DNA from 2 places in the Streptomyces sp. NPDC042336 genome. Region 2 is predicted to be linked to the other one. Evidence: riboswitches for the same ligand, from Rfam matches in the RefSeq annotation. Region 2 holds a riboswitch; the other holds the start of a gene.

Region 1 (7,646 bases), on a different contig from region 2:
ACCTCGGTGTTCGGCGAGGAGATCGTGCGGATCGGCGAGGAACGCGAGGACGTGGTGGCGATCACCGCGGCCATGCTGCACCCGGTCGGCCTCGCGCCGTTCGCCGCGCGCTTCCCCGACCGGGTCTGGGACGTCGGCATCGCCGAGCAGCACGCCGCCGTGTCCGCCGCCGGTCTCGCGACCGGCGGACTGCACCCCGTCGTCGCCGTCTACGCCACCTTCCTCAACCGCGCCTTCGACCAGCTCCTGATGGACGTGGCGCTGCACCGCTGCGGCGTCACCTTCGTCCTGGACCGGGCGGGCGTCACCGGTGTCGACGGGGCTTCGCACAACGGCATGTGGGACATGTCCGTCCTCCAGGTCGTCCCCGGGCTGCGCATCGCCGCGCCGCGCGACGCCGGCCAGCTGCGCGCCCAGCTGCGCGAGGCGGTCGCCGTGGACGACGCGCCGACGCTGCTGCGCTTCCCGAAGGAGTCCGTCGGCCCCGCCGTACCCGCCGTGGACCGGATCGGCGGCCTGGACGTCCTGCACGCCGCGGACCGGCCCGAGGTGCTGCTCGTGTCCGTCGGCGTGATGGCGCCCGTCTGCCTCGGGGCCGCCGAGCTGCTGGAGGCCCGCGGCGTCGGCTGCACCGTGGTCGACCCCCGCTGGGTCAAGCCCGTCGACCCGGCCCTCGCGCCCCTCGCGGCCGGGCACCGGCTGGTGGCCGTGGTGGAGGACAACAGCCGTGCCGCGGGGGTCGGTTCCGCGGTGGCGCTGGCGCTCGGCGACGCCGAGGTCGACGTCCCGGTGCGCCGCTTCGGCATCCCCGAGCAGTTCCTCGGGCACGCCAAGCGCGCCGAGGTCCTCGCGGACATCGGCCTCACCCCGGTCGACGTCGCCGGCCGGATCGCCGCGAGCCTGGCCCTCGCCGGACCGGCCGGTGACCAGGCGGCGGACCGGACGGCGAAACCGGTGGTGGAACAGTCCGGCGACGGACGGATCGTCATGCCAGCGCAAGGAGAGAACTGAATGACCAAGGAGTTCGACCTCGCCGCGCTCTTGGCCGAGCGCGGGGCCGAGCGGTACGAGCTGCACGCCAAGCACCTCAACCACCAGCTGCCGCGCATGCTGCACACCATCGGCTTCGACAAGGTCTACGAGCGGGCCGAGGGCGCGCACTTCTGGGACGCGGACGGCAACGACTACCTGGACATGCTCGCCGGGTTCGCGGTCATGGGCCTGGGACGTCACCACCCCGTCGTCCGCAAGGCGCTGCACGACGTCCTCGATGCCTCGCTCGCCGACCTGACCCGCTTCGACTGCCCGCCGCTGCCCGGGCTGCTGGCCGAGAAGCTGCTCTCCTACAGCCCGCACCTGGACCGCGTCTTCTTCGGCAACAGCGGCACCGAGGCCGTCGAGACCGCCCTGAAGTTCGCCCGCTACGCGACCGGCAGACAGCGGATCCTGTACTGCACGCACGCCTTCCACGGACTGACCACCGGCTCGCTGTCCGTCAACGGCGAGGACGGCTTCCGCAAGGGGTTCGCACCCCTGCTGCCCGACACCGCCGTCCCGCTCGGCGACCTGGAGGCCCTGGCCCGCGAGCTGAAGAGGGGCGACGTCGCCGCCCTGATCGTGGAGCCGGTCCAGGGCAAGGGCGTGCACGAGGCCCCGCCCGGCTACCTCCTCGCCGCGCAGGAGCTGCTGCACCGGCACAAGGCGCTGCTGATCGCCGACGAGGTGCAGACGGGCCTCGGCCGGACCGGCAAGTTCTACGCCTACCAGCACGAGGACGGCGTGGAACCCGACCTGGTCTGCGTCGCCAAGGCGCTGTCCGGCGGGTACGTGCCGGTGGGAGCCACCCTGGGCAAGGACTGGATCTTCCAGAAGGTGTACTCCTCGATGGACCGCGTGCAGGTCCACTCGGCGAGCTTCGGGTCCAACGCGCAGGCCATGGCCGCCGGGCTCGCGGTGCTGTCGGTGATGGAGAACGAGGAGATCGTGGCGAACGCCGCCGCGGTGGGGGAGCGGCTGAAGTCCCGGCTGGCGGCGCTGGTGGACCGCTACGAACTGCTCGCCGACGTCCGGGGCCGCGGGCTGATGATCGGCATCGAGTTCGGCCGGCCAAGGTCCCTGAAGCTGCGCAGCCGCTGGACGATGCTGCAGGCCGCGCGCAAGGGGCTGTTCGCGCAGATGGTGGTCGTGCCGCTGCTGCAGCGGCACCGGATCCTGACCCAGGTGTCCGGCGACCACCTGGAGGTGATCAAGCTGATCCCGCCGCTGATCATCGACACCGCCGACGCCGACCGGTTCATCGACGCCTTCACCGAGGTGATGGAGGACGCGCACAACGGCGGCGGCCTGATGTGGGACTTCGGCAAGACCCTGGTCAAGCAGGCGGTGGCCAACCGCTGAGGATCTTTTGCCTCAGAGGCAAGTAATTTGCCTCAAGGGCAAAGCTCGGGCTGAATGGAGGCATGAGCTCCTCCGAGACCGGCCCCGCCGAGGGGCCGGTCGCCACCGTCGCACCCCAGCTGCGCGAGCTGCGGCGGCGGGCCGCCCTCACCCTGGAGGCCGCGGCCCGCGCCGCGGGACTGTCGCCCGCCCACCTGTCCCGCCTGGAGACCGGTCAGCGCCAGCCTTCACTCCCGATGCTGCTCTCCCTCGCCCGTGTCTACGGTACGACCGTCGCCGAGCTGCTGGGCGAGACCGCCGCCGACCGGGACGCCGTCGTGCGCGCCGCCGACATGGAACCCACGAGCGCGGGCGGCTGGACGTACTACCGGGCCGGAGCGCCGGGCCGCGCCATGCACGCCCTGCGCGTCCAGGTGCCGTACGGCTCCCAGGGCGACGTCGTGCGCGTGCACCCGGGCGAGGAGTGGCTCCACGTCCTGCGGGGCCGGTTGCGGCTGCGCCTCGGGGACACCGAGCACCGGCTCACCGCGGGGGACAGTGCCCACTTCGACTCGATGACCCCGCACCGGATCGCCGCGCAGGACCCCGACGGGGTCGAGCTGCTCTTCGTCCACACCCTGCTGCGGAGCCCGACAGCCGCGCTGTGCCTCGGCCCGGCGCCCGGCCCGAACCCTGGAGAGATGCCATGAGCACCATGGAGGACAAGTTCCCGCGCGCCCTGTGGGTGCGACTGCTCGTCTACATCGCCCTGGGGCACGTCTTCGGCGGCTTCCTCTACCTGCTGTTCGAGGTGGGCGCCAAGTAGCGCCGTCCGCGAGCGGGCGCCCCCGGGCTCAGTCCAGCATCCGCTCGCGCAGCCGCTCCCGCGTCCGCGGAGTGAGCCGCAGCCCCTTCTCCAGGTACGCGTCGACGCCGCCCCACGTCTCCTCGATGGTCTCGAAGGCCGCCGCCAGGTACTCGGCGCGCGCGTCGAACAGGGGGCTGAGCAGCTCCATGACCTCGGGGGAGTAGGCCGAGGCCGCGGTGGAGCTGCGGCGCACCTTGTAGCGGCGGTGCGCGGCGTTCGACTTCAGGTAGTCCTCGACGACGGCCTCGCGCTCCACGCCCAGGGCGAGCAGGGTGACGGCGACGGACAGCCCCGCACGGTCCTTTCCGGCCGCGCAGTGCATCAGTGCCGGGACGCTGTCCTCGGCGAGCGCGTGCAGGATCCGGGAGTGCTCCGCCGTGCGCTCCGTGACGATCGAGCGGTAGGAGCCGATCATCCGGTCGGCGCCCTTGCCGTCGGCGAGGATCTCGCGCAGCTGGTCGAGGTCTCCGTCGCGGACCATCTTCCAGAACTCGGCGCCGTCGGCCGGATCGCTCAGCGGCAGGTTCACATTGCGCACGCCCGGCAGCTCGACGTCCGGGCCCTCGAGCTTCTGGTCGGCCGCGTTGCGGAAGTCGAAGATCGTGTGCAGGCCCAGCGAGGCCAGGAACGCGGCGTCCTCCCCGGTGGCGTGCGCCAGGTGGCCGCTGCGGAACAGCACCCCCTGCCGCACCCGCCGCCCGTCCACGGTCGGCAGTCCGCCCACGTCCCGGAAGTTGCGCACACCGGTCAGCTCGGGTTCGGTCGACGGGACCTGCTGCGTCACGGGGGCTCCTCCCACTCCGCCCCGCCGCCGCTGCTCGCCGGCGGGCACCACTCGACGATACGGCATCCCCTGTGCGCGAAATCGTACTCCGAAGAGTATTGCAGGCTGATAAGGGTCTTCTGTCCGAATTGGCGCCTTGATGACAACTGGACCTGAAATGGCGGAGGGTGAATGCGTGGTGCGTGAGCAGCGTCATATCCGTGACCGTGCGTGGCCCGTCATGTTCACGTAATTCGATTGGTTTTCCGGGGTGTTCGGGAAAAGCGCCGGGATGGAAATCGACACAGGGTTACCGGTTATTCCCGTAAAGGATCAATCGGAACACCGGTCGCGGGAACCCCTCGCTTGTCCGTGTGCGTCCCGGTCCCTTACGTTCACCACCGATCCGGACGGACGCCTAATCCTGCCGCCGACCGGAGCCCGCACTCATCGACCACCCGTACACGGCAGGAGCGGGGGACCCACAGGTAGAACTGCCTGTTCCGGTTCCCGGAACGGCTTGGGGTAAAGCCGCGTTCCGACGCGGCCGGGCATCTCCAGCCCGCACCCGACAGCTCACCTCGCAGGCGCCGGAGAGGAATTCGCCATGCCCGCGAAGGGTAAGCACCGCCGTACCAGGGCCATGCGCCTGACCCGCACCATCGCCGTCGCCGGAACCGGTGGCGCCGCGCTCGCGCTCCCGCTGATGGGTGCCGCCGTCGCCAACGCCGCCCCCGCGCACTCCGTTTCCGAGCAGGCCGTGCAGTCCGTTCCCACGTCGGCCAAGAAGGCCGCCGCGAGCGGCGCCGAGAAGAACTCGGATTCCCGGACGTACACCGTGAAGAGCGGTGACTACCTTTCGAAGATCGCCGACGAGCAGCACGTCGACGGTGGCTGGAAGAAGCTCTACGCGGACAACCGCGAGGCCGTCGGTTCCGACCCGTCGCTGATCCACCCCGGTCTGAAGCTCTCGATCGGCGGCCAGGCCGCCAAGTCGTCGGCGCCGTCCTCCGCGCAGTCGCACAAGCCCGCGCAGAAGTCCGCCGAGAAGCCCGCCGCCGAGAAGCCGGCCCAGAAGTCGACGGTCGCCGAGAAGGCCTCCTCCTCGGACTCCTCGAACACCGGCACCCAGTCCGCGGGCACCACCAGCGGCTACACCTCCCCCGTCCAGGGCGGCACCGTCGGTACCCCGTACCACCAGTCCGGCAGCATGTGGTCCAGCGGCTACCACACCGGCACCGACTTCGTCGTCCCGACCGGCACCTCGCTGAAGGCCGTCGGCGCGGGCACCGTCGTCTCCGCCGGCTGGGGCGGCGCGTACGGCAACCAGGTCGTCATCCAGCTCGCCGACGGCCACTACGCCCAGTACGCCCACCTCTCCTCGCTCTCCGTCTCCGCCGGTCAGTCGGTGACGGCGGGCCAGCAGGTCGGCCTCTCGGGTGCCACCGGCAACGTGACCGGCCCGCACCTGCACTTCGAGATCCGCACCACGCCGGACTACGGCTCGGACATCGACCCGATCGCGTTCCTGCGCTCGCACGGCGTCTCCGTCTGACGACCGGTTCCGCGCGGCCGCCGCGCCCCGAAGGCCGGACCCCGATCCCCGGGTCCGGCCTTCGGTGTATCCGGCCCCCGATACTCGGATGTATTCCGGAATTGACGAACACTTTAGGCGTGGCCTTTCTCACCGACCGTCAACCCCTTCCTACGGTCGCGTAGGTCACATTCCAGGGTGAATCATGGGCCGATGTGGCAGACGATTCGAAGAGTGACAGCAGAGCAGTGATCGGGTCGTACGTGGCGGTGGGGGACAGCTTCACCGAGGGCGTGGGTGATCCCGGCCCCGACGGGGCGTTCGTCGGCTGGGCCGACCGACTCGCCGTACTGCTCGCGGACCGGCGCCCCGAGGGCGACTTCACGTACACGAACCTCGCCGTGCGCGGCAGGCTCCTCGACCAGATCGTGGCGGAACAGGTCCCGCGGGTCGTCGCACTCGCGCCGGACCTGGTCTCGTTCGCGGCCGGCGGCAACGACATCATCCGGCCCGGCACCGATCCCGACGAGGTCGCCGAGCGGTTCGAACTGGCGGTGGCCGCGCTGACCGCCGCGGCCGGCACCGTGCTGGTGACCACCGGGTTCGACACCCGCGGGGTGCCCGTCCTCAAGCACCTGCGGGGCAAGATCGCCACGTACAACGGGCACGTCCGCGCCATCGCCGACCGCTACGGCTGCCCGGTGCTCGACCTGTGGTCGCTCCGCAGCGTCCAGGACCGCAGGGCGTGGGACGCCGACCGGCTGCATCTGTCGCCGGAGGGCCACACCCGCGTGGCACTGCGCGCGGGGCAGGCCCTCGGCCTGCGCGTCCCGGCCGACCCGGACCAGCCGTGGCCGCCGCTGCCGCCCCGCGGCACGCTCGACGTCCGGCGCGACGACGTGCACTGGGCGCGCGAGTACCTGGTGCCGTGGATCGGGCGCCGGCTGCGCGGCGAGTCGTCGGGCGACCACGTGACCGCCAAGGGGACCCTGTCGCCGGACGACATCAAGACGCGGATCGCCGCGGTGGCCTGACGGCGTCGCCGGACGGGCGGGACGGAGCGAGGTGCGTGACACGACTCGCCGGGGCGGCGTGCCGGCGGTTCCTAGCGGCGGGCGGGGGTCAAGGCCGCCCGGTCCAGGCCCAGTTCCCGGGCCAGGGCCTCGTCCACCCACTCCTGCGCCCGGGCCCGTGACACGGTGCCCGTGTACGAGGTGAGCTGCACCGCCAGCCCGTCCAGCAGCGCCGTCAGCCGCAGGGCCGCGGCGTCCGGCTCGGGGCAGGAGAACTCACCGGCGGCCACGCCCTCGGCGATGACCCCGGCGATCGCCGCCTTCCACTGGCGGTCCAGCTCGCGGGTGACCTCCCGCAGCGCGGGCTCGCGCGGCGCCGCCGCCCAGCCCTCGATCCACAGCCGCCAGCCCTTGGCCGGACCGGTCGGCGCATACCACCGCACGGCCGCCCGCAGACGGCGCAGCGCCGACGTGCGACGGGCCAGCAGCCCCCGCAGATGGGCGAGATCGTCCTCGGCGGCGCGGGTGAACGCGGCGGCGACCAGCCGCTCCTTCGTGGCGAAGTGGTAGAGCACCAGGGCGTTGCTGACGCCGAGCGCCGCGGCCACGTCGGCGATCCGCAACGCCGCCACGCCCCGCGCCGATATCTGCTCGATGGCGGCGCCCAGCAACTCCTCGCGCCGCTCCGCCACGCTCAACCGGACTCTCCCCACGCACGTCACCCTATACAGGCGCCCGGACGTGCGGTGACGCCCTTCCCGGCCGCCGTGTGCCGGGGGAACACGGATGTGCCGTCCGTCGTTCGAGGTGACGTAGGACGAGAAGACCACAATGAGAGCCTGAACCACTCCACCTGGAGGTACCGTGGCCGCTTTCCGTTCCCCGAGTCCCGGGCTCAGCGTGCCGCGGCCCGCGGCCTTCGGCGTGGACCCGAGCGGTGAGCGCATGGCGCGCATCCGCAGATCGCCGCACTTCCGCGACGGCGTCTTCCAGAACCCCGGGGGCACCGCCCGGACCCGGCCCTCCGGATCGGCCGCCGAATTCGCCAAGATCTACTTCAACAAGGAGGCACGGCTGCGCCGGTCCCCGCAG
Region 2 (7,646 bases):
GACGACCTCCTCCGCGCCCGTCCGCTCCATGATCGCCAGCAGCGTCAGGGCACCGGCCGCGATCACGTCGACCCGGCCCGGGTGCATGGAGGGGACCGCCGCGCGCTCGGCGTGGGTGGAGCGCAGCAGCCAGTCGGTGATCTCACGGACCCGGTCGTGGGAGACGCGGGAGTGGTGGATGGCGGCGGAGTCGTACTCCGGCAGCTCCTGCGCGATCGCGGACACCGTCGTCACCGACCCGGCGAGCCCCACCAGCGTGCGCGCCTCGCGCAGCGGCACCGTCCGCTCGGCCAGGTCCAGGGCGGCCTCGATGTCGGCCCGCATCGCGGCCACCTGCTCCGCGGCCGGCGGGTCGGTCACCGCGCCGTCGCGCACCAGGTGCCGCTCGGTCATCCGCACGCAGCCGACGTCCACCGAGCGGGCGGCGCGCACGTGGTCGTCGCCGACGACGAACTCCGTCGAACCGCCGCCGATGTCGACGACCAGGTACGGCTTGTCCAGGTCCGCGCGGCCGGTCAGTTCCTTCGTGGCACCGGTGAAGGAGAACTCGGCCTCCTGGTCGCCCGAGATCACCTCGGGCTCGACACCCAGGATGTCCAGCACCCCGCGCACGAAGTCGTCCCGGTTCTCCGCGTCGCGGGAGGCGGAGGTCGCGACGAAACGCAGCCGCTCGGCGCCGTGCGCCTTGATGACCTCCGCGTACTCCCGGCAGGCGGCGAAGGTCCGCTCCAGCGCCTCGGGCGCGAGCCGGCCGGTGCGGTCGACGCCCTGGCCGAGCCGCACGATGGTCATCCGCCGGTCCAGGTCGGTCAGCGCGCCCGTGTCCGGGTCCAGATCGGCCACCAGGAGCCGGATGGAGTTCGTACCGCAGTCGACGGCGGCCACCCGGGTCACTGGACGTCCTCCCCTTCGGTCCCGGGGACCGTCACGCACGGACCCTTGCGCCACCACTCGGGCAGCATCGCGATCGCCTCGTCGCCCAGCGGGTTGACGCCGGGACCGGCCGCCAGCGAGTGGGCGACCAGCACGTGCAGGCACTTCACGCGGTCCGGCATGCCGCCCGCGCTCGGGAAGCCGGTCAGCTCCTTGATCTCGTCGCGGCGCCGGATGTAGTCCTCGTGCGCGGCGCGGTAGGCGGCGGCCAGCTCCGGGTCGGTGCCCAGCCGCTCGGTCATCTCCTTCATCACGCCGTTCGCCTCCAGCGTTCCGATGGCGGAGGCCGCCTTCGGGCACGTCAGGTAGTACAGCGTGGGGAAGGGCGTGCCGTCGGGCAGCCGCGGCGCCGTCTCCACGACGTCCGGCTGGCCGCACGGGCAGCGGTGCGCGATGGCGCGCAGGCCGCGCGGGGGGCGTCCGAGCTGCTGCTTGAAGGCCGCCACGTCCGCGTCGGTCGGCTCGGTGCGCGGGGTGGTCGGCGGGGGAGTCTGCATGACTGTCTTCTGCTGGTCTTCCTGTTGAGTCACTGCCGGAGAGGCCGGAGAGGCCGCCGGGGTCGGTTCACCGCCGGTGGGCGGCGGCGTCGGCCTTGTCGACCCCGTCCCACACGTTCCGGTACCAGGGGCGGTCGGCGGCGCCCGCCTCTGCGCGGGTCTGCTCGGCGGCCTCCGGGTCGACGACGACGAACCCCGTCTCCCCCGGCATCACGTAGTGCAGCCGCAGCCGGACCTGCTGCTCGGCGTAGGCGTCGTCCTGCCAGCGTGCCTTGAGGTCGCGCAGGTCCTCGACCCGCTGCCGGGTCTCCCGCTGCTCCCGCTGGAGATCGGCGATCTCGGCACGCTGGGCGACGTACTGCCGTATCGGGTAGGCGAGGGCCACGACGAGCGAGCAGAGCACCATCGCGAGCAGCGCGGCCCGGCCGGTCAGCCGGGAGCGCCGGGCCTGGCGCCTGGTCTGCGAACGGTAGACCCGGGCCGCGGTCTGTTCCCCGATGATCCGGATCCTGGTCGCGGTGGAGAAACGGTCCCGGTCCTTCACGGCCATCTGGTCTCCGCCTCCCGTGCACGCGCGTACGTCCCCGCACACGGTACGGGACCGGGTACGGGGACGTACGTACGACGCTGCCTTCTACCGGGCTGTCAGCCCTTGAAGCGCGGGAACGCGCTGCGGCCGGCGTACACCGCGGCGTCGTCGAGGATCTCCTCGATGCGCAGCAGCTGGTTGTACTTGGCCACGCGCTCGGAGCGGGCCGGGGCGCCGGTCTTGATCTGGCCGCAGTTGGTGGCGACGGCCAGGTCGGCGATGGTGACGTCCTCGGTCTCGCCGGAGCGGTGGGACATCATGCACTTGAAGCCGTTGCGCTGGGCCAGCTCCACGGCGTCCAGGGTCTCGGTCAGCGAACCGATCTGGTTGACCTTGACCAGCAGGGCGTTGGCCGAGTTCTCCTCGATGCCGCGGGCCAGGCGCTCCGGGTTGGTGACGAACAGGTCGTCGCCGACGAGCTGGACCTTGTCGCCGAGCTTGGCGGTGATGGTCTTCCAGCCGTCCCAGTCGTCCTCGAACAGCGGGTCCTCGATGGAGACCAGCGGGTACGCCTCGACCAGCTCGGCGTAGTACTCGGTCATCTCGGCGGCGGTGCGCTCCTTGCCCTCGAAGGTGTAGGAGCCGTCCTTGTAGAACTCGGACGCGGCGACGTCGAGCGCGAGGGCGATCTGCTCGCCGGGGGTGTAGCCGGCCTCCTTGATCGCCTCCAGGATGAGGTCGAGGGCCTCGCGGTTGGAGCCCAGGTTCGGAGCGAAGCCGCCCTCGTCGCCGAGGCCGGTGGCCAGGCCCTTGTTCTTCAGGACCTTCTTGAGGGTGTGGTAGACCTCGGCGCCCCAGCGCAGGGCCTCGGAGAAGGACTCCGCGCCGATCGGGGCGATCATGAACTCCTGGATGTCCACGTTGGAGTCGGCGTGCGAGCCGCCGTTCAGGATGTTCATCATCGGCACGGGCAGCAGGTGCGCGTTCGGGCCGCCCAGGTAGCGGAAGAGCGGCAGGTCGCTGGCCTCGGAGGCGGCGTGGGCGACGGCCAGGGAGACGCCGAGGATGGCGTTGGCGCCGAGCGAGCCCTTGTTGTCGGTGGCGTCCAGGTCGAACATGGCCTGGTCGATCAGGCGCTGCTCGGTGGCGTCGTAACCGACCAGCTCCGGGCCGATCTGCTCGATGACGGCCAGCACGGCCTTCTCGACGCCCTTGCCGAGGTAACGGCTCGGGTCGCCGTCACGGAGTTCGATGGCCTCGAAGGCACCGGTGGAGGCGCCGGACGGAACGGCGGCACGACCCGTGCTGCCGTCGTCGAGGCCGACCTCGACCTCGACCGTGGGGTTGCCTCGGGAGTCCAGGATTTCCCGGGCTACGACGACGTCGATGGACGGCACGAGCATCTCCTTCTTCAATGTGACGCTTCGGTGTGACGCGCGGTCGCGCGGGACCGCGGCGGCTCTGCGGGACCGAGCCTAACCGGCTCCGGGCGATCGGCCAGCCGATCGCCCACCCGCTGGACAGAACCGAGAGTAAATTGTTTCCGAACGGAACAAAGACGTTCCCGGAAACCGGGCGGGTGCCCCGCGCGGGCGGGACGCGAAAAATCCCGCCCCGGTGCGTACGGGGGAACACGCACCGGGGCGGGAGTCGCGGGAGCGGCCGCCGCTTACTTGAGGTGCAGCTGCTGGCCCGGGTAGATCAGGTCGGCGTCGTCGACGATGTCGTCGTTCAGCTTGAACAGCTTCGCCCAGCCGCCCTTGACGTCGTGCTCCGCGGCGATCGAGCTGAGGGTGTCGCCCTTGACGACCTTGTACTCGCCGTCGCCCTTCTCGACCTTCTTGCCGGTCGGGGTGGTGACGGTCTTCTTCTCGGCCTTCTCGGCCTTCTCGGTCTTCTGCTCGGCGGCCGGACGCTCGGAGGAGCGGGAGGCCTTCTGCTCGGTGGAGCGCTCGGCGGTGGAGCCGCTGCTCTGGCTCTGCGAGCTCTGGGAGCTGCCGGAGCCGCCGTCCTGCGAGCCGCCACCGGTGTACGCGGCGCCCGACAGGCCGGTGCCGCAGACCGGCCAGGCACCCTTGCCCTGGCCCGCGAGCACCTTCTCGGCGATCTGGATCTGCTGGGACTTGCTCGCCTGGTCGGCGGTGGAGGCGTACTGCGTACCGCCGTAGGCGGCCCAGGTGGAGGCGGAGAACTGCAGACCGCCGTAGTAACCGTTGCCGGTGTTGATGGACCAGTTGCCGCCGGACTCGCACTGGGCGACGGCGTCCCACTCGGACGCGGTGGCGGCGGAGGCGTTGCCGGCCGCCATCAGCGGGGCGGCGACGGCGGCACCGGTGACGCCGGCGACGGCGATGACACGGGTGGCCTTGGACGGACGACGGTGCTTGCCCTTGCCGGAAAACAGCATGGTTGATCCCCTCACCGACGCCTGCGAGGTGAGCTGTCGGGTTCGGGCCGGTTGAGTTGCCCGGCCGGGTTCCTCGCGGAACTCGGCTTCACCCCTAGCCGCTCCGGCTCAACTGCCCGGTGCGGCGCTTACCTTGGGTCCCCCGCTCCTGCCTTCGGCGCTCGACGCGACGACTGTTCCCGTACGGCCGCTGGCAGGATTCGGCGTTGCGGCTGTCGGGGCCCGCGGTGGCGAGCGGTCATGACCGTAGACACGCGCTCCGCGGATTTTCAAAGACGATCACGGCTTCTGAGACCTATCTCTCACGAGATCCAAAAGGGACATACGGTCTCTAACCGTGACGTGAACTCCCCCTACTTTTCGCCCGATTCGCCCGTGACCGTGAGCGTCTGACCGGGCAGGATGTGGTCGGGGTCGGCACCGACGACGGTCTCGTTGTCGGCGTAGAGCGTGTGCCATCCGCCGTCGACCTCAAGGGAGTCGGCGATGGCCCACAGGCTGTCGCCGGTGCGGACGACGTAACGGTTGCCCGCGGCCTCTCGCGCGCCACCGTCGCGCGAGGCGTGCCGCCCCGCCGCGGTGTCCGTGAGGCCTTCCTTGGCGGCGCCCTCCTCCGCACTGTCGCCGCGGTGCCGGCCGGCGCCGGACGAGCCCTCGGTCTCCCGCGGTTCGGCACTGGCGGAGGCGTCGGATTCGGACGAAGTGTCCGGCTTGGCGGATTGGTCCGCGTCACCGGACGAGCCGCTCGATGCGGCGCCCGAGCCGTCGGAGCCGTCGGACGAAGCGTCAGACGACTTCGAAGAAGAGGGCGAAGGGGACGAAGAGGACGCTCCCGAAGTCGACTCCGGCGCCCCGGCCGCTCCGGACGAGTCGGTCGAACCGGATGACCCGGACGACTCGGGCGTTTTGGTGGTCGTGGGCGATTCGGACGACTTGGTGGTGTCCGTCTCCCCCGAGGTCCCCGAACCCTCCGACGCCCCGTCACCGGCCGCGTCCGAGCCGCCGCCCGTGGTCCCGGAGTCGTTGCCGAGGCCGGCGAGCAGACCGCAGGTCGGCCATGCGGCGATGCCCTGGGCCGCATGCACCTTCTCGGCGATTCTTATCTGCTGGGAGCGACTGGCCTGGTCGGCGCTGGGGGCGTAGTCGAGACCGCCGTACTGCTCCCAGGCATCCTGGGACAGCTGCAGGCCGCCGTAGTACCCGTTGCCGCTGTTCTGGCTCCAGGCGCCGCCGGTCTCGCACTCGGCGACCTGGTCCCAGTTCGCCGAGTCGGCCGCGTGGGCGCCGGTCGCGCCGAGCAGCGGGATCGCGATGGCGGAGCCGGTCACTCCGGCGGCGACGACCAGAGCGGGTGCCTGGCGGGGGCGGCGGTGACGACCGTTCCCGGAGAGCATGCGACGACCTTTCACGAGACGACGGGGACCACGCGGCGGATGACGCTCGACACCACGTTGATCCGTGAACGTATAGGGAGATCATCGCTTGTCACAAGTTCATGCCGCGCAGATCACGTGAAGATCACAAAGTTGAGCGCGTGTCACTTTTGCGTCGGCGACGAAGCGTTCCCGGCCGATGACGCCGACGGCGTGAACGCCACCGGCAAGGTGCGCAAACCGCGCATGATGAGGCCGCCGCGCCACCGGAGTTCGGCCGGGTCCGCGGCGAGGCGGAGGTCCGGCAGCCGGGTGAGGAGCGTGGCCAGCGCCGTCTGTCCCTCCAGCCGGGCGAGCGGGGCGCCGAGGCAGTAGTGGATGCCGTGGCCGTACCCGAGGTGCTGGCTGTCGCGGCGGGCGAGGTCCAGGGTGTCCGGGTCGGTGAACCGCTCCGGGTCCCGGTCGGCGGCGGCGAGGACGACGAGGACGGGGTCGCCGGCCGCGACGTCCTGTCCGCCGATGGACAGCGGCCGGGTGGCGAAGCGCCAGGTGGCCAGCTCCACCGGGCCGTCGAAGCGCAGCAGTTCCTCGACGCCGGTCTCCAGCAGGCCGCGCTCGCCTGCCGCGAGGGAGGCCTGGAGCCGGGTCCGCTGCTCGGGGTGGGTGAGCAGGGCGTACACCCCGTTGCCGATGAGGTTGACCGTGGTCTCGAAACCGGCGAACAGCAGGATGAAGGCCATCGCGGCGGCCTCGTTCTCGGTGAGGTGCTCGCCGTGGTCGGAGGCTCGGATGAGGCCGGAGATGAGGTCCTCGCCGGGGGCGGGCCCGGGCGGCAGCGCCGCTCGCTTGCGGTGGATGAGGTCGGCGAGGTAACCGCGCATCTTCTTGACCGACCGCGCCACCCCGCCTCGCGGGCCACCCCCGTGACGGATCATCATGCCCGCCCAGTCCCGGAAGTCGTCCTGGTCCTCGCGGGGGACGCCGAGCAGGTCGCAGATGGCGTAGATGGGCAGGGGGAAGGCGAACTCGTGGATCAGGTCGGCGGAGCCGGTGGCGGCGAACCGGTCGATGAGGCCGTCGGCCAGCTCCTGCACCCGGGGCGCGAACTCGGCCACCCGGCGGGGTGTGAACGCCTTGCTGACCAGTCGGCGCAGCCGGGTGTGGTCCGGCGGGTCGATGTTCAGCAGGTGGGTCATCAGCTCGGCCTTCCGCTCCCCCGGAATGCCGGTCTTGCCCTTGGCGTGCGCCGGCTCGTCGTGGTGCGCCGGGTTCTTGGACAGCCTGGGGTCGGCGAGGGCCTGCTTGGCGTCGGCGTACCGGGTGACCAGCCAGGCCTCCACTCCGCTGGGCAGCCGGGTGCGGTGCACGGGGGCGTGCTCGCGCAGCCAGGCGTAGGCCGGGTAGGGGTCGCTGGCGAACTCCCAGGTGAACAGCTCGGGGGCGGGGCCGGAAGCCGCACCGGGGACGGGCGGACGGCCGGTCATCCCTCGACCGCCCTGATCGCGTCCCGGTAGGTCCGGGCCGCCGCTCTCAGGGCCGCCTCGGGGTCGGTGCCCTCGGACTCGGCGCGGGCCGCGAGGGCGAGCAGCTGGTAGCCGACGCCCTCGCCGGAGGGCAGCGGGACGTCCAGGCCGGCGGTGCGGACGCGGGAGTGGAGCTTGGCGGCGAGGGCGAGGCCGGGCTGGCCGAGGGGGACGCCCTCGGTGACCGAGGTGCGCTGCTTCTCGGCGGCCTTGGTGCGCAGCCAGTGCTCCCGGACCTCCTCGGGGGTGTCGGCACTCTCGTCGCCGAAGACGTGCGGGTGACGGTGGACGAGCTTGTCGACGATGGTGCCGGCCACGTCGTCCACGGAGAACGGGGCGTCGGGGTCCTCCTCCGCGATACGGGCGTGGAAGACGACCTGGAGC

The links. Region 2 has a riboswitch for cyclic di-AMP ahead of rpfA (resuscitation-promoting factor protein RpfA). Riboswitches for the same ligand answer to the same signal wherever they lie in the genome.
Region 1: linked by a shared signal. The riboswitch ahead of ACZ6IM_RS27830 (M23 family metallopeptidase) and the one ahead of rpfA (resuscitation-promoting factor protein RpfA) in region 2 are both predicted to bind cyclic di-AMP.

The regions. Positions count from the first base shown of each region.
Region 1 is NZ_JBVJEA010000014.1:207,331-214,976, reverse strand. Features, by position in the region: gene dxs (1-deoxy-D-xylulose-5-phosphate synthase) at 1-1,011, shown strand, start outside; gene ACZ6IM_RS27850 (aspartate aminotransferase family protein) at 1,012-2,397, shown strand; gene ACZ6IM_RS27845 (helix-turn-helix domain-containing protein) at 2,460-3,086, shown strand; gene ACZ6IM_RS27840 (DUF6126 family protein) at 3,083-3,202, shown strand; gene ACZ6IM_RS27835 (tyrosine-protein phosphatase) at 3,231-4,028, opposite strand; cyclic di-AMP (ydaO/yuaA leader) riboswitch at 4,453-4,612, shown strand; gene ACZ6IM_RS27830 (M23 family metallopeptidase) at 4,615-5,562, shown strand; gene ACZ6IM_RS27825 (SGNH/GDSL hydrolase family protein) at 5,790-6,575, shown strand; gene ACZ6IM_RS27820 (TetR/AcrR family transcriptional regulator) at 6,647-7,267, opposite strand; gene ACZ6IM_RS27815 (MBL fold metallo-hydrolase) at 7,419-7,646, shown strand, end outside.
Region 2 is NZ_JBVJEA010000005.1:95,867-103,512, forward strand. Features, by position in the region: gene ACZ6IM_RS13295 (Ppx/GppA phosphatase family protein) at 1-894, opposite strand, end outside; gene ACZ6IM_RS13300 (DUF501 domain-containing protein) at 891-1,430, opposite strand; gene divIC (cell division protein DivIC) at 1,498-1,980, opposite strand; gene eno (phosphopyruvate hydratase) at 2,076-3,356, opposite strand; gene rpfA (resuscitation-promoting factor protein RpfA) at 3,629-4,366, opposite strand; cyclic di-AMP (ydaO/yuaA leader) riboswitch at 4,370-4,536, opposite strand; gene ACZ6IM_RS13320 (transglycosylase family protein) at 4,720-5,760, opposite strand; gene ACZ6IM_RS13325 (cytochrome P450 family protein) at 5,904-7,223, opposite strand; gene ACZ6IM_RS13330 (nucleoside triphosphate pyrophosphohydrolase) at 7,220-7,646, opposite strand, start outside.